DNA from 4 places in the Mesorhizobium sp. M1348 genome. Region 4 is predicted to be linked to each of the others. Evidence: predicted binding sites of a transcription regulator. Region 4 holds the regulator's gene; each other region holds the start of a gene.
What was found. Region 4 encodes PhoB, which activates phosphate uptake and scavenging genes when phosphate is short. Its sites were predicted from a motif close to TGTCATNNANCTGTCAT; they were not measured.
Positions count from the first base shown of each region.

Region 1: the regulator PhoB is predicted to act here: its motif matches at 4,041-4,057, upstream of NKH13_RS13685 (esterase-like activity of phytase family protein).
Region 2: the regulator PhoB is predicted to act here: its motif matches at 3,710-3,726, upstream of ppk2 (polyphosphate kinase 2).
Region 3: the regulator PhoB is predicted to act here: its motif matches at 2,234-2,250, upstream of olsB (l-ornithine N(alpha)-acyltransferase).

Region 1 covers NZ_JAMYLH010000006.1:248,913-254,482, reverse strand. Annotated here, with positions in the region: gene NKH13_RS13705 (ABC transporter permease) at 1-221, opposite strand, end outside; gene NKH13_RS13700 (sugar ABC transporter ATP-binding protein) at 238-1,764, opposite strand; gene NKH13_RS13695 (sugar ABC transporter substrate-binding protein) at 1,822-2,880, opposite strand; gene NKH13_RS13690 (TIM barrel protein) at 2,920-3,909, opposite strand; gene NKH13_RS13685 (esterase-like activity of phytase family protein) at 4,158-5,570, shown strand, end outside.
Region 2 covers NZ_JAMYLH010000002.1:177,609-183,178, forward strand. Annotated here, with positions in the region: gene hemB (porphobilinogen synthase) at 1-647, shown strand, start outside; gene NKH13_RS04945 (cobaltochelatase CobT-related protein) at 657-1,601, shown strand; gene NKH13_RS04950 (dihydrofolate reductase family protein) at 1,751-2,398, shown strand; gene ppk2 (polyphosphate kinase 2) at 2,683-3,603, opposite strand; gene NKH13_RS04960 (aldo/keto reductase) at 3,883-4,926, shown strand; gene NKH13_RS04965 (hypothetical protein) at 5,039-5,197, shown strand; gene NKH13_RS04970 (DUF982 domain-containing protein) at 5,250-5,507, opposite strand.
Region 3 covers NZ_JAMYLH010000001.1:641,119-646,688, reverse strand. Annotated here, with positions in the region: gene NKH13_RS03235 (hybrid sensor histidine kinase/response regulator) at 1-2,164, shown strand, start outside; gene olsB (l-ornithine N(alpha)-acyltransferase) at 2,314-3,189, shown strand; gene grpE (nucleotide exchange factor GrpE) at 3,318-3,953, opposite strand; gene NKH13_RS03220 (hypothetical protein) at 4,191-4,394, shown strand; gene NKH13_RS03215 (fatty acid desaturase) at 4,521-5,543, shown strand.
Region 4 covers NZ_JAMYLH010000001.1:282,297-287,866, forward strand. Annotated here, with positions in the region: gene pstA (phosphate ABC transporter permease PstA) at 1-540, shown strand, start outside; gene pstB (phosphate ABC transporter ATP-binding protein PstB) at 537-1,340, shown strand; gene phoU (phosphate signaling complex protein PhoU) at 1,373-2,080, shown strand; gene phoB (phosphate regulon transcriptional regulator PhoB) at 2,097-2,786, shown strand; gene NKH13_RS01460 (ROK family protein) at 2,796-4,040, opposite strand; gene xylF (D-xylose ABC transporter substrate-binding protein) at 4,316-5,356, shown strand; gene NKH13_RS01470 (sugar ABC transporter permease) at 5,499-5,570, shown strand, end outside.

The sequences.
Region 1 (5,570 bases), on a different contig from region 4:
GAAATGGTGACCAGCGTCATGCCCAACGCCAGGCAGGCATTGATGCTCGACTGCTGCAGGATGTTGATCAGGTTACGCTCGGCAAAAAAGCCGGGGACCAGCGCCCCGAACACGGCAAGGATCACCACCAGGCCGATCAGCGTGCCGGCGTCGCGCACTGAAAACCGGTGCAGGAAATCTGCCCTCGGGCGCGCTGCTGTGTGTTCGGTTATATCGGTCATCCGCTGGTCCTGTCCGTTATGCACCGGCCCGATGGCCTTGAGCCTTGCCGGCCTCAATCTCCGTTTGGGGTATGGCGTGCGCGGCGATCGCGTGTTCGCTGAGACTTGCGCGGCCCAGTTCGGCGGCGACCGTGCCGTCGCGCATGACCAGCACGCGGTCGGCGAGCCGGATCACCTCGGGGAGTTCGGACGACACGACGATTACCGAATGGCCTTCGGCGGCAAGCTCCTCGATCAGGTGGTAGATCTCCGCCTTGGCCCCGACATCGATGCCGCGCGTCGGCTCGTCGAACAGAAGGATCCGCGTTCCCGCCGCCAGCCAGCGGCCGATGATCGCCTTCTGCTGGTTGCCGCCGCTGAACAGGCGGATCGGCCGGTCGAGCAGGAACGGCCTGAGATTGACGCGTTTCATCTTCTCGGCTGCCACGCGCTTCAGCCGGCGATGGTCGATGAGGACGCGCGGCGCGAACACGCCCATCGAGGCCAGCGCCATGTTGCTGGAGATCGACCGCAACGGCACGATGCCTTCGCGCTTGCGCTCCTCCGGCACCAGGCCGATGCCGGCCGCAATCGCGTCGCGCGGACTGGAAAGCTTTACCGCCTCGCCGTCGATTTCAACCGCGCCTGATGAGGCGCGGTCGGCGCCAGCCAGCAGCCGCAGCAGTTCGGTGCGGCCCGAGCCGACCAGGCCGGCAATGCCCAGCACCTCGCCGCGATGCAGCTCGAACGAGACGTCACGGACCTTGGTCGCCGAGGCGAGGCCGCGAACGCTCAACCTGACATCACTGGACGTATGCGAGCGGTGCTGTTCCTGGGCAAGCTCGCGGCCGACCATCATCGAAACGACGGCCTTTTCCGACACCTGCGCAAGATCGACGGACCCGACCACGACGCCGTCGCGCATGATGGTGGCGCGTTGGCAGATACCGAACACCTCGTCCAGCTTGTGCGAGACATAGACGACCGCGACACCGTCGCGGGCCAGGCCGGCAATGACTTCGGCCAGCCGTTCGAACTCGCTCGGCGTCAGGCTCGATGTCGGCTCGTCCATCGCCACGATGCGCGCACGATCGAGCAGCGCCCGGGCGATCTCGACGATCTGCCGCTGCGCGACCTTCAGGCTGCCGAGCGGCGCTGCCGGATCGATGGTCGGGTCGATGGCGGCCAGGGCTTCCGCAGCGCGGCGCTCCTGCTCGCGCCGTGCGACGAAGACGCCGCCCCGCGTCAGCGGATGGCCGAGAAACATGTTCTGGGCGACGCTGAGGCGCGGCACCTGCTGTAATTCCTGATGGATCATCGCGACGCCGGCGGCGCGCGCCGCGACCGGGTTGTTCAACGTCACCGGTTTGCCGTCGATGAAAACGCTTCCCGCTGTCGGCCGGTAGACGCCTGACAGTATGCGCAGCAGCGTCGACTTGCCGGCACCGTTTTCGCCAAGCAGGCCATGGATTTCGCCGGCGCCGACCGAAAAGGACACATCGCTCAGCGCCCGCACGGCCGGAAACACCTTGGAAATGCCCTCGAATTGCAACCGCGCTGACATTGCTTCAGTTCTCCAGGCAAGGGTGCCGACCCAAGGCCGGCACCCGCCGCCCCTGCTCTATTGGCCCGCTGCCGCGTCCTCGAGCAGCGCCTTGCGCACGGAATCGCCACCGCCGGAGTAACGGTCGGCATTGTCCTTGGTGATCAGCGCCTGCGGCGTGGCGACGACGCGCGGCAGTTTCTGCCCGGCCACCAGCCGCAGCGCCGATTCCAGCGCCACCTCGCCGGTCAGCACCGGGAACGAGTCGACGGTACCGGTCAGCTCGCCGGCGCGGATCGAGGCGTAGGCATCGGAAATCCCGTCGGTGCCGAAGACGGCCACCTTGTCTTGCAGACCGGCTGCCTTGACCGCCTCGACGATGCCCAGCGCCATGCCGTCATTGTTGGCATAGAAACCGATCAGGTCGGGATGCTGCTGCAGGATGTTGGTGGCCGCGTCGTAGGAGGTCTGACGATCCCAGTTGCCGGGGACGCTGGCGACGACGTCGAACTTGCCGGCTTCAGTGATGGTGGTCTTGAAGCCGTCGGTGCGCTGGACGGCGGCGTAGACGCCGGCCTGGCCTTCGACGATGGCGACCTTGCCCCCATCCGGCCGGTTCTTGATGAACCATTTGGCGACGCGCACGCCATTGTCGCGCTGGACATTGCCGACATAGTACTCGGCCTGCGGGATGACCGCGTCATTGACGTTGACCACCGGCACGTTGGCGGCCTTGGCCTGTTCCATGATCGGCTGCAGGTTGGAGTCGGTCTGCGGCGAAACGAGCAGCACGTTGTAGCCTTGCGTAACCAGGCCTTCGGCGATGGTGAGCTGGCCGAGCTGGTCGCCCTCGCTCTGCGCCGCCTGATACACGACCGGCACGCCGATGCGGTCGCCGAACGACTTGTAGCCCTCACCCAGAGAGCGCCAGTATTCGTTGGTCAGCGTCTTGGAGACCGCACCCGCCTTGGTGCCCTCGGGCAGCTTGGGGAAGGCCCCGAACTTGGCCTCGAGCTGCGACCAGTCGATGCGATCCTTCTCGGTGTCGGAATTGAGCGGCGCGAGGTCTGCGGAAAACGCCGAGCCTATGGACAGCGCCATCAGGGCAGCGGTGGCGGTGGCAAACAGAAATTTCATGGTCTTCCTCCCTTGTTGAAAACGGTGATGGCCCCGGCCTCAGCTGTCCGGCCCGAGCATGGCTTCCTGGATGATGGCCTGCGACGCGACCGCGTCCTGACGGTCGACGGCAGTCGACAGGCGATTGTCCCCGTCCAGCCGATCGACGACGCGCAGCATGCGCTTCACAGTCGCGATGTTGACTTCGCATTCGTGGACCGGGTCGAGCCCGGTCATGTCGGGGAACGTGTCGAAGTAGATGGCGCCGGCGTAGCCGTCGCGGCGGATCTGCCTGAGCAACTCAATCGTCTGCAGCGTATGCACGGCCCCGACCATCAAGCCGTCGTCGCGCTTGGCGTAGCCGTCGTTGAGATGCACGCCGAGCAGCTTGCTATGCCGTGCCACGAGGGCGGCGGCGAAAGCCGGCTGCTCGTCGGCGTAGAGCACATGGGCGAAATCGAGCGTCACGCCGAGATTGGGCAGGCCGATCTCGCGGATGGCCAGCAACGTCGTCGCCGCATCGGGCATCAGACTGTAGGAGCGCGGCTCGTTGGGTTTGTATTCAAGGCTGATCTGACAGCCCGGATCATGCGCCGCTACTTCACGAATACCATCGATTTCGTGTTGCCAAAGTGTTGCGTAGTCAGCCTGGAAGGCGTAGTCGAAGCCATCCTGCCCCAACCACAATGTCATCAGGCTGGCGCCGGCCTCGCGCGCGGCGTCGATGCCAGCCTTGGTCAGGTCGATAGCCTCGCGGCGAACGGAAGGATCCGGATTGGTGAAGGCGCCGAGCTTGAAAGCCGGGTTAGAGTAGTAGCGCATGGCGAAGCCATTGATGGAAAGCCCGAAATCGCCGAGTTTGCGCGCCATATCCGCAGGCTTTTCATCGACATGGTCGGGGAAGTTGAGGTCGAGATCGGTCAACTCCGCAACCTTCGCCGCACGTGCCGCCATTTGCAGCATAGACGGTTTGCCGACAAGATCGGGCCACTCGGACTGTGGCCCCGAGGCAAAGGAATTGAGGCGGGTGGCGAAACGATAGGCAGTCATCGGGGACCTTTCATTGTCATGACTTTACATAAGAATGATTATTTGTAAAGTTGTTAATTGCTCGCTCGGCGGCGACGAATTCGCCATACCCAGGCCAGTTGCGACCACGGGGGGACAAGCAAACGCGGCACTGTCACGCAAGTATCATGTTCGCGTCCTAGATCGCTTCTCCGAAGGCTTTCGCGGCATCCTTGATGCGACGCGGCGCTTTTTCATGTCCCGGCAGCTTTGTCACAAAGAGGATTTCCATGAAAAACCTGCACCGAAACGCGTCCCTCGCCGTCGCGCTGGCGATGTTCACCGCCTTGACCTCGGCCTCGGCTGAAGACGCCGCGACCGTCGGCGGCGTCAGCTTCGTCAACAAGGGCCTAGTCGGTGTCGGCCGCATCCCGGCCAGCCAGAAGGACAAGTTCGGCGAGACGTTTGGCTCCGGCTCGGGCATGGCGATCGACGCTGCCGGCTGGACGCATGGCCCCGACGGCTATAAGGGCTCGCTGTGGCTGCTGCCGGATCGCGGCTACAATGTCGTCGGCACCACCGATTACCGTCCGCGCCTCAACACGATCGCTCTCGAGTTCGTCCCGATCGCGCCGGGTGCGGCACCGGCCACCGGCCAGGAACAGTCCGGCCTCAAGGCAACCTTAGCCGACACCATGCTTTTGACCGACGACAAGGGCGCCGACGCAACCGGCCTCGATCCGCTCAACGGCGTGCGCGCCGCGACCGACGACATGCCGATCCTGCCCGAAGCCAACGGCAAGCTTGCGCTCGACAACGAGGCGATCGTGCGGCTGCCCGACGGCACGATGTTCATCTCGGACGAATACGGTCCGAACATCTACCGCTTCTCCGCCGATGGGCGTCTGATGTCGGCAACGCAGCCGCCGGCGGCGCTTGTCCCGATGCGTCACGGGACGCCGAACTTCGCGTCCGACAATCCGGGACCTGGCGCGGCAGACCCAGATCCGAAGGATCCCGAAACCGGCCGCCAGAACAACCAGGGCCTCGAAGGCATGGCACTGACGCCGGACGGCAAGTTCCTGATCGCCGTGCTGCAGTCGGCACCCAGACAAGATGGTGGCGATTCCGCTTCGACGCGCCAGAACACGCGCGCGCTGGTCTACGATGCCTCGGATCCGGCCCAACTCAAGCTTGCGCATGAATATGTCGTGCCGCTGCCGGTGTTCACCGATGCCAAGGGCAAGACCAAGATTGCCGCGCAGAGCGAAATCGTGGCTCTGTCGGACAAGACCTTCCTGATGCTGGCGCGCGACAGCGGCAACGGCCAGGGGGTGAAGGGCGACACCTCGCTCCATCGCGAGATCAGCGTCGTCGATGTGTCGGCGGCAACCGACATCACCGGCACCGAGTTCGACAAGGACAAGCCGGTTGCGCCCAAAGGTGAGCTCGATACCTCGGTGACGCCGGCCAAGCTGACGCCGTTCATTGACATCAACGACAAGACCGAGTTCGGCCGCTTCGGGCTGCACAATGGCGCGCCCAATGACCGCAACAACCTTTCGGAGAAATGGGAGGCGATGTCGGTGGTGAGCGTCCTCGACCCAAAGCTGCCCGACGACTATTTCCTGTTCGTCGCCAATGACAACGACTTCCTCACCCAGGACGGTTTCCAGGTAGGCGCGCCCTACAAGGCCGAGGAT
Region 2 (5,570 bases), on a different contig from region 4:
CGGAGATCGGCATCATCACCGACGCCGCGCTTGACCCGTTCACCTCGCATGGCCATGACGGCATCTTGCGCGAGGGCATTATCGTCAATGATGAAACGGTAGAGCAGGTGACGGCGGCGGCCGTCATTCAGGCGGCGGCGGGGGCCGACATCATTGCCCCGTCGGACATGATGGACGGTCGGATCGGTGCCATCCGCGATGCGCTCGACGCCAATGGGTTTCAGGATGTAGCGATCATGTCCTATGCGACCAAGTTCGCATCCGCTTTTTACGGCCCCTATCGTGAGGCGGTCGGCACCGCCGGCCTGCTCAAGGGCGACAAGAAGACCTATTACATCGACCACGCCAATTCCGACGAAGCGGTGCGCGAGGCCGAGCAGGATCTCGCCGAGGGCGCCGACATGCTGATGGTCAAGCCCGGCCTGCCCTATCTCGACATCATCCGGCGGCTGAAGGACGAGTTGCAGATGCCGACCTTCGCCTATCAGGTCTCGGGCGAATATTCGATGATCAAGGCCGCCGCCGCCAATGGCTGGATCGACGGCGAAAAGGCGATGCTGGAATCGCTGCTCGCCTTCAAGCGCGCCGGCTGCGACGGCATCCTGACCTATTTCGCGCCGGAAGTGGCTGAAATGCTGAAGGGGTAGCAGACGTTGTTGTGGGGGCTGGGCAAGCATTTCAAAACGGTGTTTGGCCCTAAACCACGCGGCGACACGGATACGCTTGGGTATCACGCGTACGTCACGCTTTATGACTGGACTGTGCCGAGTTCCAAGCTGTCCAGCGCTATTGGTCGAATTTCGGACAAGCAAAAATCCGCGCTCGACGCCGCATGGATCGAGCTGGAAAGCGGTCTCGCCGGGTGGAAGACGAACAACCATATCCTGGCGGCGGATATAGCGGCAGAGGTCCGAAACAGCCTCTCGGAATCAGACCTCGATGACATGGTCGTTTCTATCCTCTTCGATCAATCCGGCTCGATGCGCGGCCAGAAAATTCTGTACGCGGCTGCATCCGCCGACATTGTTCAGGAATTCCTGCGCACGCTCGGCCCCAAGGTCGAACTCCTGGGCTTCACAACGCGCAATTGGCGCGGCGGAGAATCAAGACGCATCTGGAATGAAGATGGCCGGCCCGCCAATCCGGGAAGACTGAACGACCTGCTTCATATCATCTACAGGGAGGCTGGCGACAAGCGCCAGAGCAGTATAGGCCATGCCCTCAAGCCGATGCTGCGACCCGACCTGCCCAAAGAGAATGTCGATGGCGAAGCCATCGAGTGGGCGGCCGGGCGGCTGCTGGAACGTCCTGAATCCCGTAAAATACTGCTTGTCGTGTCTGACGGCGCGCCGGTCGACGATGCCACACTTTTAGCAAACGGCCCGCGCTATCTCGACGATCATCTCATTCATGTGGTTCGGCAGCTCGAGACAACCGGCAGAGTTGATTTGCTGGCGGTTGGGTTAGGCTTTGATGCAAGCCGCTACTATCGTGTCTCAGCCAATTGCGAGGCTCCCGATCAACTTGCCAGAACCATGCTGACGTTGTTGAAACGTGAGCTTGTCGCCGGGCCGAGAGCGAGTAGCGGCGACCGTGGCTGACGAGAGGCTGGTTTCGTCCCGGCGGCTGTCGTCCCACGATGCTATCCATCGTCAACTCACAGAGGCGGCCGTAAATACCGCTTGCAATTTGCAATCAGATAAGCTACCCAATAACCGATTGCAAAATGCAACTAGTTATGGAGGCTCTCATGTCCAAACTTCGCGTCAAGGCTTTCACCCTGTCGATCGACGGCTTCGGCGCCGGTCCCGACCAAGACCTGAAGAATCCGCTGGGTATTGGCGGGGAGGCCCTGCACGAATGGATGTTCGGCACCCGCACCTTCCGCAAGATGGTCCTCGGCAAGGATGGCGGGACCACGGACACGGACGAGGCGTTCGCGGCGCGCAGCTTCGAAAATGTCGGCGCATGGATCCTGGGCCGCAACATGTTCGGGCCGATCCGCGGCGAATGGCCGGATGACAGCTGGAAAGGCTGGTGGGGTGACAACCCACCCTACCACGTGCCGGTCTTCGTGCTGACGCACCATGCGCGTGAGCCCATCGTCATGGAAGGTGGCACGACTTTCCATTTCGTCACCGACGGCATCCATTCGGCGCTGGAGAAGGCGAAAGCAGTGGCTGACGGCAAGGATGTACGGCTCGGCGGCGGCGTCGCCACGATCCGGCAATATCTCCAGGAAAAGCTCATCGACGAAATGCATCTGGCGATCTCACCGGTCCTGCTAGGCGCCGGCGAGAGCCTTTTTGCCGGCATCGACATGCCCAAGCTCGGCTATCGCTGCAGCGAGCAGGTCGCGACGCCGAAGGCCACGCACGTCATCATCGAGCGCGATTAGGAAGTAGCGTGGGCGTTTTTGTCTGCGCTATTGGCGAAACCTTTGGTGCAGGCCCCTTTCTCCCCGTCACTATACGGGGAGAAATGCCCGGCAGGGCAATGAGGGGCGGCGCAAGCGATCAAAGATTACGCTGCCGGACAATACCCCCGAGGGCAATATGACGTCAGAATAAGTTTAGTCCACGAAGTGATTTGAGCGGGTTCAATTGTCGAGGTTGGCGCCGCCCCTCATCCGCCTGCCGGCACCTTCTCCCCGTATGGTGACGGGGAGAAGGGAGCCCTGCCTCAGTACTTCTCCGGCACATACAGTTCGCGCGGCAGTACCTGGCGCTCGTATTCGGGATTGAAGACGCGCTCCGGCAGTGTGATCTCCTCGTGCGGCACCTCCTCATAGGGCATTTGCTTGAGGAGATGGTCAATGCAGTTCAGCCGTGCCCGCTTCTTGTCGTTGCCCTCGACGATGAACCACGGGGCTTCCGGGATATTGGTGCGGGCGAAGGTCTCTTCCTTGGCCTTGGTGTACTGCTCCCAGCGCACGCGCGACTGGAGGTCCATCGGTGATAGTTTCCATTGCTTCATCGGGTCATGGATGCGCATCAAAAAGCGCATCTGCTGCTCCTCGTCGGTGATCGAAAACCAGTATTTGACAAGCGTAATGCCTGAGCGGACCAGCATGCGTTCGAAATCCGGAACGTCGCGGAAGAACTCCTCGACCTGATCCGGCTGGGCAAAGCCCATTACCCGCTCGACGCCCGAGCGGTTGTACCAGGAGCGGTCGAACAGCACGATCTCGCCGCCGGCCGGCAGATGCGGAACGTAGCGCTGGAAATACCATTGCGACTTCTCGCGCTCGGTCGGCGCCGGAAGTGCTGCGACGCGGCAGATGCGCGGATTAAGCCTCTGGGTGATGCGCTTGATAACACCACCCTTGCCCGCCGAGTCGCGGCCCTCGAAGACCACGACGAGCTTCTTCTTGTGATAGGCGACCCAGGATTGTAGCTTGATCAATTCGGATTGCAGCGTGATGAGATCGCGAAAATACTGCAGGCGGTCGATCGATGGCGGATGCGCATTCTTGTAGATCTTGGCGATCTCCATCGACAGCGCCGGCTCCGAGATTTCCAGCTCATAGTCTTCATCGAGCGTGTCGGCGAGTTCCGCTTCCAGCCAGTCCCTGGCCGGGGAATTCTGTTTTATCTCGGTCATTTGCGCTGCTCCGCTTACAGGCCTTGCCGGCCGCTGTCAGGCGCTCTGCCGCCCGGCCCGGCGGCCGGAAATCGAAGCGCTGGACCGATGTTAGTATAGGCCGGCAATGACGGTTTTATTGCAGCCACTACTGCGCTGGCTGTGCGTTCAATCCGGAAGATGTGATCGAGCTTGCCATGCGGAACGGGCGACAAGCGGAACGAATTATCCTACAAATACCCGGTTCATTGAGGGCTGTCGTTTGCAACGCCCTTTCCCGATAAATCGTGAGGATACGACATGGAATACCGCACTCTCGGCCGTTCCGGGCTGAAGGTTTCGACGCTGACCATGGGCACCATGACGTTCGGCGGCGGCGGCGCGTTTTCGGCGGTCGGCAAGACCGACCTCGACGAGGCGCGCCGGATGATCGACCTTTGCATCGATGCCGGCGTCAATGTCATCGACACCGCCAACGTCTATTCGAACGGGGTGTCGGAAGAGATCATCGGCGAGGCGCTCGGAGGCAAGCGCAAGGGCGACGTGCTGATCGCGTCCAAGGCGCGCATGCGGATCGGCAAGGGCCCCAACGATGAAGGCTTGTCGCGCTACCATCTGATCCGCGAATGCGAGAGGAGCCTGAAGCGCCTCAGGACCGATGTCATCGACATCTATTTCCTGCACGAGTGGGATGGCCTGACACCGCTTGAGGAAACCATCGCCGCGCTCGACACGCTGGTCGCGCAGGGCAAGGTCCGTTATGTCGGCTGCTCCAATTATTCCGGCTGGCAAGTTATGAAGGGGCTGGGGATCAGCGACCGTCATCACCAGCCGCGCTTCGTCACCCAGCAGATCCATTACACGCTGGAAGCGCGCGAGGCCGAGTATGAATTGTTGCCGATCTCGGTCGACCAGGGGCTCGGCGTGCTGGTCTGGAGCCCGCTTGCCGGCGGGTTGCTGTCCGGCAAATACCACCGTGACCAGCCGACCGCCCGCCAGCTCAGCGGCTGGTCGGAACCGCCGATCCGCGACGAGGACCGGCTGTGGCGGATCGTCGACGCGCTGATCGATATCGGCAATAACCACGGCGTGTCGGCGGCGCAGGTGGCGCTTGCCTGGCTGCTCGGCCGGCCCGCTGTCAGTTCGCTGGTGATCGGCGGACGAACCGAAGCGCATTTCAAAGACAATATCGCCGCTGCAAGCCTTGTGCTTGCCGATGAGGAGCGCACACGGCTCGACGTGGTCAGCAGGCCGCCCGTGCTCTATCCCTACTGGCACCAGCAATTCACGGCAAAGGACCGGTTCGGGCCGGCCGATCTCGTCCTCGACCGGGACGGCGCCTGAAAAGTCGGGCTCTCCGGACAGCGCCGAGATATGGAGCCGATCGTGCCTTGCGGTGTTGTGTTTGCGGTCCAATGCTCCTAGGCAAAGGCCAAGCACAATGAAAGGAAACGATATGGCACGAGCACCGAACTACGGTCAGGAACGCAAGGAACGCGACCGGCAGAAGGCTGCCAAGAAGGCGGAAAAGCAGGCTGCCAAGGTCGCGGCCAAGGAGCGCTCGAAGCCCGAGGGCGAAAGCGAGCCCCAGACCAACACCGAAACGGCCGAGTGATGATATCAGGCCTGTCAGGTGGCCCGGGTCTCGGTCAAGTCCCCGCTATGCCTCAGGCCGGCGCCTTGTCGCTGACGAAGACGTTCACTTCACGGGCGGCGGCAATGAAGGCCCGTCTTGCGTTCATGGCCGGCTTGTCGCCGGCCAGCGCATCATGACAGGCCTGCAGCGCTTCGCGGTGCTTGGGGCTGCGCTTGCCGGGCCAATTGTTGAGGAGGTAGTCGGAAGCCTCGCGGGCTGTACGCAAGAGCTGGTTGCTTCCCGCCGCGCCCTTGACGGTCACGGGTGTGTCAAATCGGTTGTTTTCCATCGCCGCTCTTACGCCATCGGCATTTGCGAAGCGAGACCGAAAGTAGCTTTCTTCGCTCATCTG
Region 3 (5,570 bases), 360 kb from region 4:
TCGCGAAGGCCTGCCCTTCCTGACGCTCGTCGCCATCGTCGTGCTGGCGGGCCTGTCGCATCTGACCGGAGCGCCGATCTTCATCACCATCGGCCTTTGGGCGACAGCCATCGCCGGGCTCGCCATGCATCTGCGCAACAGGCGCACCGAGCGCCGCGCGGTGGCCCTTCTCGATGCCACGACCGCCCGCAGCCGCGCCGAGATCGAGACGCTGGCCGACCGCATGTGGGAGATGCAGGAGAGCGAGGAGCGCTTTCGCGGTCTGATCGATGCACTCGGCGATCTCGTCGTCCATCGTGACCGCGACGGCCACATTGTCTACGCCAATAAGGTTTTCGCCGACCTTGTCGAAACCGACCAGCGCGACCTTGCCGGCAAGACCCTGGCCGAACTAGGCATCGATGTCGGCATCGTCCCCGACGCCGCCTTTTCCGACCATGAATGCCTGAGTTCCACCGATGTCGCCATTCGCACGCCGGACGGCCCACGCTGGTTCTCTTGGATCGAGCTGTCGGTGCGCGACAAGGACAGCGGCGCCGTTTCGCATCGCGCCATCGCCCGTGACATCACTGCCCGCAAACGCGCCGAATCCTCGCTGATCACCGCCCGCGAGCGAGCCGAACATGCGAGCCAGGCCAAATCGCGCTTCCTCGCCACCGTCAGCCACGAGATCCGCACGCCGATGAACGGCATCATGGGCATGGCCCGGCTTCTCGCCGACACCAGCCTTTCGGCCGAGCAGCGGACCTATGTCGGCGCCATCTCGACCTCGGCCAGCGCGCTGCTGGCGCTGATCGAGGACCTGCTCGACTATTCCAAGATCGAGGCCGGCCGCTTCGATCCCGAACCGCAGCCGATGTCGGTGCGCGAGATCGCCGACAATGTCATCGAGCTTTTGGCGGCGCGGGCTTTTGCCAAGGATATCGGCCTCGGCTGTCATGTCGAACCCGACGTGCCGCAGCTGATCACCGCCGACCCCGGCAGGGTCAGGCAGGTGCTGCTGAACCTCATCGGCAACGCCGTCAAGTTCACCGACAGCGGCGGCGTCCTGGCGAGCATCGCCCGCGTCCGCACCGAAACCACCAACCGCATCCGCTTCACTATCACCGACACCGGCCCCGGTCTGCGCGAGGAGGACATGGAGCGCATCTTCGAGGACTTCGAACAGGCTGACGGCACCTCGACCCGTGCGCATGGCGGTGCCGGGCTCGGTCTCGCCATTTCCAAGCGCCTGGTGACCGCCATGGGCGGCACCATCTCTGTGTCGAGCCGGCTTGGCCAGGGGTCCGAATTCGTCTTCGATATTCCCGCTATTTCCGCCGTCGAGGCGCCGCAGATCCGCCAGGACCCGCTGTCGGGCCGGCATGCGGTGATCGTGTCGAAGAACCTGGTCGAGGCCGAAGCCATCGCCCGCACCATTCGCGCCAATGGCGGCACGGTCGATCTGGCCACCACCGCCGCCCAGGCCACCCCTTTCGCCGAGGGCTGCGACGTGCTGCTGATCGATGCTGCCATGGAGCAAAGCGACGGCAGGCTGCTCAGGCGCCTGCGCCAGGGCGGATTTGCCGATTGCGAGGCGGTGACGCTGATCGCGCCGACCGACCGCGGCATGCTTGGCGAATTCCGTGCCAACGGTTACGCCACCTTCCTGGCGAGGCCGGTGCGCGGCGAGACATTGCTGCGCGTGCTTTTGACCAGCCATGCGCCGGTCATCGCAGAGCCACAACCGCAAAAGCGCGGCGCGCAGGCTGGGCACGCCATTGGCGGCCGCCAGCAGGGCCTGTCAGTGCTGATCGCCGAGGACAACGACATCAACGCCATGCTGGCTCGCGCCACGCTGCTGAAGGCCGGGCATCGCGTGAAAGTGGTCGGCAACGGCAAAGCCGCGGTCGAGGCGGTCATCAGCACCGGCCACAAGCACCGCTACGACGTGGTGCTGATGGACTTGCACATGCCTGTCATGGACGGTCTGGACGCCATCGCCGCCATCCGCCGCCATGAGGAGGAGACCGCGGTGCCGCCGGTGCCTATCATGGTGCTGTCGGCCGACAGCCAGGAAAAGACCCGCCACGCCGTGCTCGCTCACGGTGCCAGCGGCTTCGTCACCAAGCCGCTCGACCCCGATGCCCTGGTTCATGCGGTCGAGGGCCAAGTGGCCGCCTGAGGCACAACATAGACGGTTGATAGATTACCCAGCCGACGAAGTATTGCCCGCAGAGCCGTATCACGGTACTGTCACAATCCTGTTGCACCTACAACGTATCCCCGTGCCAAGAGGGATGGCTCGAAGGAGAATCACTCGTGCATACAGTCATGCCGGAATGTGATGCTCGGCCGAACGCCAGCGGGCCTTTGCTCGTCGGCCGGAACGCCGATGCCGTCATAAAAGGCGCATCGCTCGGCCGCATCGGCAATCTCGAAGTGCGGCTCGCCCGCAACGAGGCCGAGATCGCTGCCGCGCAGGAAGTGCGCTACCGGGTGTTCTACGACGAGCTTGGTGCCAGGAAGGACCTGTTCCAGATGCAGGACCGCCGCGATGCCGATCGCTTCGATCCCCTCTGCGACCATCTGCTGGTCTTCGACACTTCGCTTTCCGGCCCCGAGCACCGCCGCATCGTCGGCACCTACCGCCTGCTGCGGCAGGAGATTGCCGCGGCCGCCGGCGGCTTCTATTCCGAAGGCGAATTCGAGCTGACCAAGCTGATCGCGCGGCATCCAGGCCAGCGCTTCCTTGAGCTCGGCCGCTCCTGCGTTCTGCCGGAATACCGCTCGAAGCGCACCATCGAGGCGCTGTGGCAAGGCATCTGGGCCTATATCAACCATTACGGCATCGGCGTGATGACCGGCTGCGCGTCGTTCCACGGCACCGTGCCGGCCGCACATGCCGAGGCGCTGACCTATCTTGCCCACCACTGCCGGACGAATTCATCGTGGGACGTGCGTGCCGTCGCCGGGCGCTATTGTTCCATGGATCTGATGCCGATCGAGGCCGTCAATGCCAAGGCAGCGATCGCCGCGATGCCGCCGCTGGTCAAGGGCTATCTGCGCGTCGGCGCGCGCATTGGCGACGGCTGCGTCATCGACCGTGAATTCTCGACGGTCGACGTGTTCGTGGTGATGCCAGTCAAGGAGATCGGCGCCCGCTACGTCAATTATTATGGCGGGGAAGCGCAGCGGTTTGCGGCCTGAGTAGGGCAGTAGGGGAATAGGGGAGTAGGCGGAGAGAAGGCAACGGCCGGAGTAGGCAATTGCTCTACCTTACCTTACGTAGCGTTATTCCCTACTCCCGTATTGCCCTATTCCCCTACTCCCCTAACTTACGCATCCTTCTCAGCCTGCTCGTTGACCGGCCCCGGCTCGACCGGCGCTTCGCTTGCTACATGCTTGGGGCCGCCCTTGGCGACGCCGACCATGGCCGGCCGCAGCACACGCTCGCCGATCGAATAGCCGGGCTGCACGACCTGCACGACCGTGTTGGCCGGTACGTCGGGATTGGGCACCTCGAACATCGCCTGGTGGAAATTCGGATCGAATTTCTCGCCCTCGGGTTCGAGCTTCTTCACGCCGTGACGTTCCAGCGCCGACAGCATGGCGCGCTCGGTGATCTCGACGCCGTCGATCAGCGCTTTGAACCCGGCATCGCCGGACGCCTTGGCCTCCTCCGGGATGGCATCCAGCGCACGGCGCAGATTGTCTGATACCGACAGCATGTCGCGTGCAAAGTTGGCAACCGCGTAGGCGCGCGCATCGTGGACGTCTCGGGCCGTGCGGCGGCGCAAATTCTCCATGTCGGCCGCGACGCGCAACGCGCGATCCTTCAGCTCTTCGTTTTCCTTCAGAAGCCGCACAAGCGCTTCATAGTCGCTGTCGACGCCACCTTCCCTTGGCTCCGCGGCAGCCTCGGTCTTCTCGGCTTCATCGGGCACGCGTTCGTCTTTTGCCTGGTCGCTCATCGCCGTTTCCCGTCATTTTCGAATGGTGTGGATTTGCGCCCGATATCGAGGTTTAGCGGCCAAAAATCAAGGGGCAAGCGATACTGTAGCCGCTGTCGTGGCTTGATGGCCGACGGCGCAAACCTTTCGATTTTAATTCAAACTTTACCGTACCCGACGGCTTTGCTTGCCAGGCTACTACAATGCGGGAACCATTCCTCCCTTGGAAGAGTTTCGAAGCCGACACAGGATTTTGAGATGATGCCCCGCAGGAACGGCGAAAAACGCGACGGGCTCGCTGCCGATATCCGGCGCCAGCTCGGCACTGAGGCGACCAAGCGCTTTCTGCGCACCTTGCCGGCTTTCCGCACGGAGTCCGATATTCCCGACCGTCTGAAGGAATTGCTCGACCGCCTGGACGGCGTGGAAGCCAAGGTGGCCGCAGGCGGGCGCCGTCGGTAGACACCGTCGCCGGCGCCGCGCCCGGCGATTGTGGCCGGCATTCCTTGCCATCGCGCGACATTTACGCGCAGTAACTTTGCGTGATCTCCGCCTTGCGGCAGCGCCCCGCTCCGCCTATGTTTCATGATGAACATGATTTCCCCCGAAGCTGTGGCAAACAGCAAGCGCGCCTGGTTGAAAATCCTGTCGCGCTATAAAAAGCCCGACAGGCGTCGCAGCGCCGTCGAACTCGCCATCACCCTCATCCCCTTCGCCACGCTGTGGGCACTGTCCTCGGCCGCCTATGCCTATGGCCATTGGTGGGGTCTGGTCCTCATCCTGCCGGCAGCCGGCTTTCTGGTGCGGATATTCATGATCCAGCACGATTGCGGCCACGGGTCCTTCTTTGCCAACCGCTATGCCGACGATTGGATCGGCCGCGTGCTTGGCGTGCTGACACTGACGCCCTACGATTGCTGGCGCCGCGCCCACGCAACCCATCACGCCAGCGCCGGCAATCTCGACGAGCGCGGCACCGGCGACATCAAGACACTGACCGTCGCCGAATACCGGCAACTGTCGTGGCGGGGCCGACTCGCCTATCGCCTCTATCGCCATCCGCTGGTGATGTTTGGCCTTGGCCCGATATGGATCTTCATTTTCGAGCAGAGACTGCCGTTGGGCATGATGCGGGGCGGCCTCACCCCCTGGGTGTCGTCGATGTCGACCAATCTCGCTATCGCGGTCATCGCCGCGCTGCTCATCTGGTTCGTTGGCCCTGGCGCGTTCCTTGTCGTGCATTTGCCGATCGTCATCCTCGCCGGATCGGCCGGCATCTGGCTGTTTTATGTCCAGCACCAGTTCGAGGAGACGGAGTGGACAAAGGACTCCGAGTGGGAATTCCAGCACGCAGCCCTGCACGGCTCGTCCTATTACGACCTGCCGCCGGTGCTGAACTGGATTACCGGCAATATCGGCGTCCACCACGTGCACCACCTCTCGGCCAAGGTGCCATGCTACCGGCTTCCGGAAGTGCTGAGGGACTATCCGGAACTGCGTGAGATCGGCCGCGTCACGCTTCTCGACAGCCTGCGCTGCGTCAAGCTGGCGCTGTGGGACGAGAGCCGCAGCAAGCTGGTGTCATTCCGCGAAGCGCGGATGGGCGTGTAGACGCACCGCCGCACCTAAAGCGCGTCG
Region 4 (5,570 bases):
ACCACCGTCGTCCGCTTCATCAACGACATCCTGTTGTCGGCGCCGTCGATCATCATCGGCTTGTTCGTCTATGAGCTGATGGTGCGGCCAATGGGACATTTCTCGGCCATTGCCGGCGCCGTGGCGCTTGCCATCCTGGTCATTCCGGTGGTCGTGCGCACCACTGAAGACATGCTCAACCTGGTACCGAACGCGTTGCGTGAAGCCGGTGCCGCGATCGGCGCGCCGCGCTGGGTGGTGATCCGTTCGGTCGCCTATCGCGCCGCATTGTCCGGCATCGTCACCGGTATATTGCTGGCGATAGCACGCATTTCCGGCGAGACGGCGCCGCTGCTCTTCACCGCGCTCAACAACCAGTTCTGGAGCAGCAATATCAACGCGCCGATGGCCAGCCTGCCGGTGACCATCTTCCAGTTCGCTCTCAGCCCTTACGAGGAATGGCAGCAGCTGGCGTGGACCGGCGCACTCATAATCACCCTGACGGTTCTGGGCTTGAGCATCCTCGCCCGCAGCCTTACCGGACGCAGAGAGGACAGATGACACAGATGTTGTCCCCGGACATGACGATGACCGAAACGGTCGCCGAGAAGACGAAGATCGAGGTCAAGAACCTCAACTTCTACTACGGCCAGAGCAAGGCGCTGAAGGACATTAGCCTGTCGCTGCCCGAGCGCAGTGTCACGGCCTTCATTGGGCCTTCGGGCTGCGGGAAATCGACGCTGCTGCGTGTGTTCAACCGCATCTATGAGCTCTACCCGAAACAGACAGCCGAGGGCCAGGTGCTGCTCGACGGCAAGAATATTCTCGACCGGTCGCAGGATCTCAATCTGCTGCGCACCAAGATCGGCATGGTGTTCCAGAAGCCGACGCCGTTCCCGATGTCGATCTACGAGAACATCGCCTTCGGCGTCAGGCTCTACGAGAATCTCGGCAAGTCCGAGATGGACGGCCGCGTCGAACAGGCGTTGAAGCGCGCCGCGCTGTGGAGCGAGGTCAAGGACAAGCTCAACGCCAGTGGCTTGAGCCTGTCCGGCGGCCAGCAGCAGCGGCTCTGTATCGCCCGCACCGTGGCCGTGAAGCCGGAAGTCATTCTGCTCGACGAACCGGCTTCGGCGCTCGACCCGTTGTCGACGGCCAAGATCGAGGAACTGATCGACGAATTGCAAGCCGACTACACGATCGTCATCGTCACTCACAACATGCAGCAGGCGGCGCGCGTGTCGCGCCAGACCGCCTTCATGTATCTGGGTGAGCTGGTCGAGTTCGACCGGACCGAGAAGATCTTCACGTCGCCCCGCGAGAAGCGCACGCAGGACTACATCACCGGCCGCTTCGGCTGAGCCGTTCCGATCATGCATATGAGGACAGGACCATGGGCGAACACACAGTCGCTTCTTTCGACGAGGATCTCGAGCAGATCAGCAAGCTGATCCGCGACATGGCCGACCTCGCCGGTTCGATGGTCGGCGGGGCGACCAAGGCCCTGTTGAATTCCGACAACGTGCTGGCGCAACGCGTCGTTTCCGACGACGCCATCATGGATGCGCGTCAACGCGAACTGGACGATCGCGCCATCACCCTGATCGCCAAACGCCAGCCGATGGCCCACGATCTTCGCCATGTCGTCGGAGCGATCCGTATGGCCGGCGACCTCGAACGCATCGGCGACCTTGCCAAGAACATCGCCAAGCGTGTGAGTGCGGTCGGCCTCAGCGTCACGCCGCGCGACCTGTCGCATTCCATCGACGCGATGGCGCAGCTGGTGCTCATCCAGGTGCAGGGCGTCATTGAGGAATATGCCGCAGGCGATGCGGCCGCGTTGGCCAAGCTGCGTGCCGCAGACGAGCGCATCGACGTCAAATACACGTCCGTGTTCCGCGAGCTGTTGACCTACATGATGGAAGATCCGCGCAACATCACCGCTTGCACGCATCTGCTGTTCTGCGCCAAGAATCTGGAGCGGATCGGCGACCATGTCACCAACATCGCCGAAAATGCGTATTATGTGCTGACCGGCGAGCAATTGCCGGTCAATCGTCCGAAGCAGGACGAAACGACAATGTCCGCGCCGGTGACATGATGGGGGTGCCCAGCCGATGATCGCACCACGCATAATGGTGGTGGAGGACGAGGAGCCGTTGGGTGTGCTGCTCCGCTACAATCTCGAATCCGAAGGCTACCAGGTCGAGGTGGTGACACGCGGCGACGAAGCCGAGATCCGTTTGCAGGAGAATGTGCCCGATCTTCTGGTGCTCGACTGGATGATACCAGCGGTTTCCGGCATCGAGCTCTGCCGCCGGTTGCGGGTGCGCCCCGAAACCGAGCGGCTGCCGATCATCATGCTGACCGCGCGCGGCGAGGAGAGCGACCGGGTGCGCGGTCTTTCGACCGGCGCCGACGACTATCTGGTCAAACCATTTTCGACACCGGAATTCATGGCCAGGGTCAAGGCGCTGCTGCGGCGCGCCAAGCCGGAAGTGTTGTCAAGCGTGCTGAAGGTCGGCGACATCGTGCTCGATCGCGAATCGCACAGGGTCTATCGCAAGAAGAGCGAAATCAGGCTCGGGCCGACCGAATTCCGGTTGCTCGAGTTCATGATGCGGCATCCGGGCCGCGTCTTCTCGCGCAGCCAGTTGCTCGATAATGTCTGGGGCGAGACGATCTATATCGACGAACGCACCGTCGACGTGCATGTCGGCCGGCTGCGCAAAGCCGTCAACAACGGCCGCATGCCTGATGTCATCCGCACCATCCGCGGTGCCGGCTACGCGATCAGGGAAGATTGATCCGCCGGGTCAGGCCACGTTCTTTCTGACGCGGGGCCTCATTTGCGCGCCCGGCGCGAAAATCTCCTGGTCGACGAAGCTTAACGCCCGCATCGCACAGCCTTCGCGGATCAGCGGCAATTCGTTCGGCTCGGTATCGAAGGAGATCGAACCCGAATGCTGGCCGCCGGCGGTCTGGGCGATGGCCTGGCGCAAGGCCGGCTCGATCAGATCGAAGGCGGCGGCACTGGCGCCGACCATCGCGACCGGTGCCGGATCGATCAGCGCGAACAGCGAGCCGAGACCGAAACCCAGCGCCTCGCCGGCCTTGCGGTAGGCCTCGCGTTCCGGCCCATCCTTCTCGCGCGCCCGGGCCGCCAGCGCGCGCATGTCGGCGTCGCTGACGTCGGCGATGGGTTCGCTGTCTTCGCTCATCTGCCTGGCGTTGCGCCAGATGGCGTAGTTGCCGGCATAGGCCTCGATGCAGCCGCGCCGCCCGCATCGGCAGAGCGCGCCGCCCGGACGATGGATCATGTGGCCAAACTCGCCGCCGGAGGAATGCGTGCCGGTGAACAGCTCGCCCTTCAACACCAGCCCCATGCCGATGCCGTGCGAAAGCAGGATGGCGATGAAGTCGTCGCGATAGCGATCCGGATCGCGCCAGCGCAAAGCCACCGCCATCATATTGCAGTCGTTCTCCACCGTGGCCGGGATGCCGAATTGATCTTCCAGCATATCGGCAAAGGCGATGTCCGTCTGCGGCGTGATCGGCGACCACAGCATGGCGCGTGCAGGGGAGTCGGTAATGCCCTGAATCGCCAGGGCGATGCGGGCGACACTGCGGACGTCAAGGTCTGGATCCTCCAGCCGGCGCCGGACGACGGCCATGCATTCGCGGATCAGCTCGTCGCGCGGCATGGTCAGCGTGTCCAGCCGGCGCTGTTCCTCGGCTACGACGTGTCCCGCATAGTCGATGATGGCGGCCGACAGGAAATTGAGCGACAACACCACGGTCAGCACCGCCGCCGCTTCCGGGTTGAGGGCGAGGCCGACCTGCGGACGACCGCGTTTCAACGAAACGGGCTCGCTTGCCTTGCTCTCGGCGAGGATGCCTTCCCGTATCAGGTCGGAGGAGATCGCCGATATGGTCGAATGGCTGAGGCCGGTGGCTGCGGCGATCTCCGTACGCGATGGCTGGCCAACCCGGCGGACTGCCGAGATCACCATCGCCCGGTTGCGCCGGCGCAAATCGTCATGGCGGATTCCGACCGACATCGTTTTGCTTTCCTCCCGGTTGCCGCGGCCGCTCATGAACCGGAAGCCGTCGGTAATGTCCGACAAATAGTGTCGGATGCAGGCAAATAGTGTCAGATGCAGGTGGCGCTGTCATCGTTTATTCCGACGCTCGAAAAAACTCTCAGACTCATCAAAATCCATCAGAATCGATGTTGACAGCAGCCGGAGATCGGGCCAGTATTTTTTCGAGGCTCGAAAAAATTAGCTGGTCTTTGGGCCAATGGTCACGCCGTACGCGGCGCAGGGAGGATATGATGAAGAAATTCACGACCGCCATTCTGGCGGGTGTCGCCATGACGCTGGCGCTGGCGTCGGTGGCGCAGGCTAAAGACAAGGTCATCGGCGTTTCCTGGTCGAACTTCCAGGAAGAGCGCTGGAAGACCGACGAGGCCGCAATGAAGGCGGCCATCGAGGCCGCCGGCGACAAGTATATTTCCGCCGACGCACAGTCCAACCCCGGCAAGCAGCTCACCGACGTCGAGAGCCTGATCTCGCAGGGCGCCAACGCACTGATCATCCTGGCGCAGGACGCCTCGGCCATCGGGCCGGCCGTGCAAAAGGCGCTGGACGAAGGTATTCCGGTTGTCGGCTACGACCGGCTGATCGAGAACAAGGACGTCTTCTACCTGACCTTCGACAACAAGGAAGTCGGCCGCATGCAGGCCCGCGAAGTGTTCAAGGTGAAACCGGAAGGCAACTACGTCTTCATCAAGGGCTCGGGCGCCGATCCGAATGCCGATTTCCTGTTTGCCGGTTCGATGGAAGTACTGAAGGACGCAATAGACAGCGGCAAGATCAAGAATGTCGGCGAGGCCTATACCGACGGCTGGCTGCCGGCCAACGCCCAGAAGAACATGGAACAGTTCCTGACCGCGAACGACAACAAGGTCGATGCAGTGGTCGCGGCCAATGACGGTACTGCCGGCGGCGTCGTCGCCGCATTGACGGCGCAAGGGCTGGCCGGATCTGTTCCGGTTTCGGGCCAGGACGGCGACCACGCCGCGCTGAACCGCATCGCGCTCGGCACGCAGACCGTGTCGGTGTGGAAGGATGCGCGCGAGCTCGGCAAGAACGCCGCCGAGATCGCCTCGCAACTGGCCGACGGCAAGCAGATGACCGACATTGCCGGCGTGAAGGATTTCACCACGCCCGGCGGCAACACCGTAAAATCCCTGTTCCTGACCCCGGTCGCCATCACCAAAGATAACCTCAACGTCGTCATCGATGCCGGCTGGATCAAGAAAGAAGAGGTCTGCGCGGGTGTGGCGGCGGGCACTGTTGCGGTCTGCAACTGACCCGACGTTTCCGAGAAGTCCGAACGCCGCGGCCGCTCGCCGCGGCGTTTTTTCAACAAGAGTTGTTTTTCCGCTTCCGGCGGATAACTTCTAGGCTGCTTCCGGCATCCGCGGCAGACGGCAACCCGGCGGGAGAAACATAATGACCGACACGACTTCCAACACGCCGGTCGACAGCTCGACCGCAGACCGGGCGCGGGAATCCGAGCTCGGC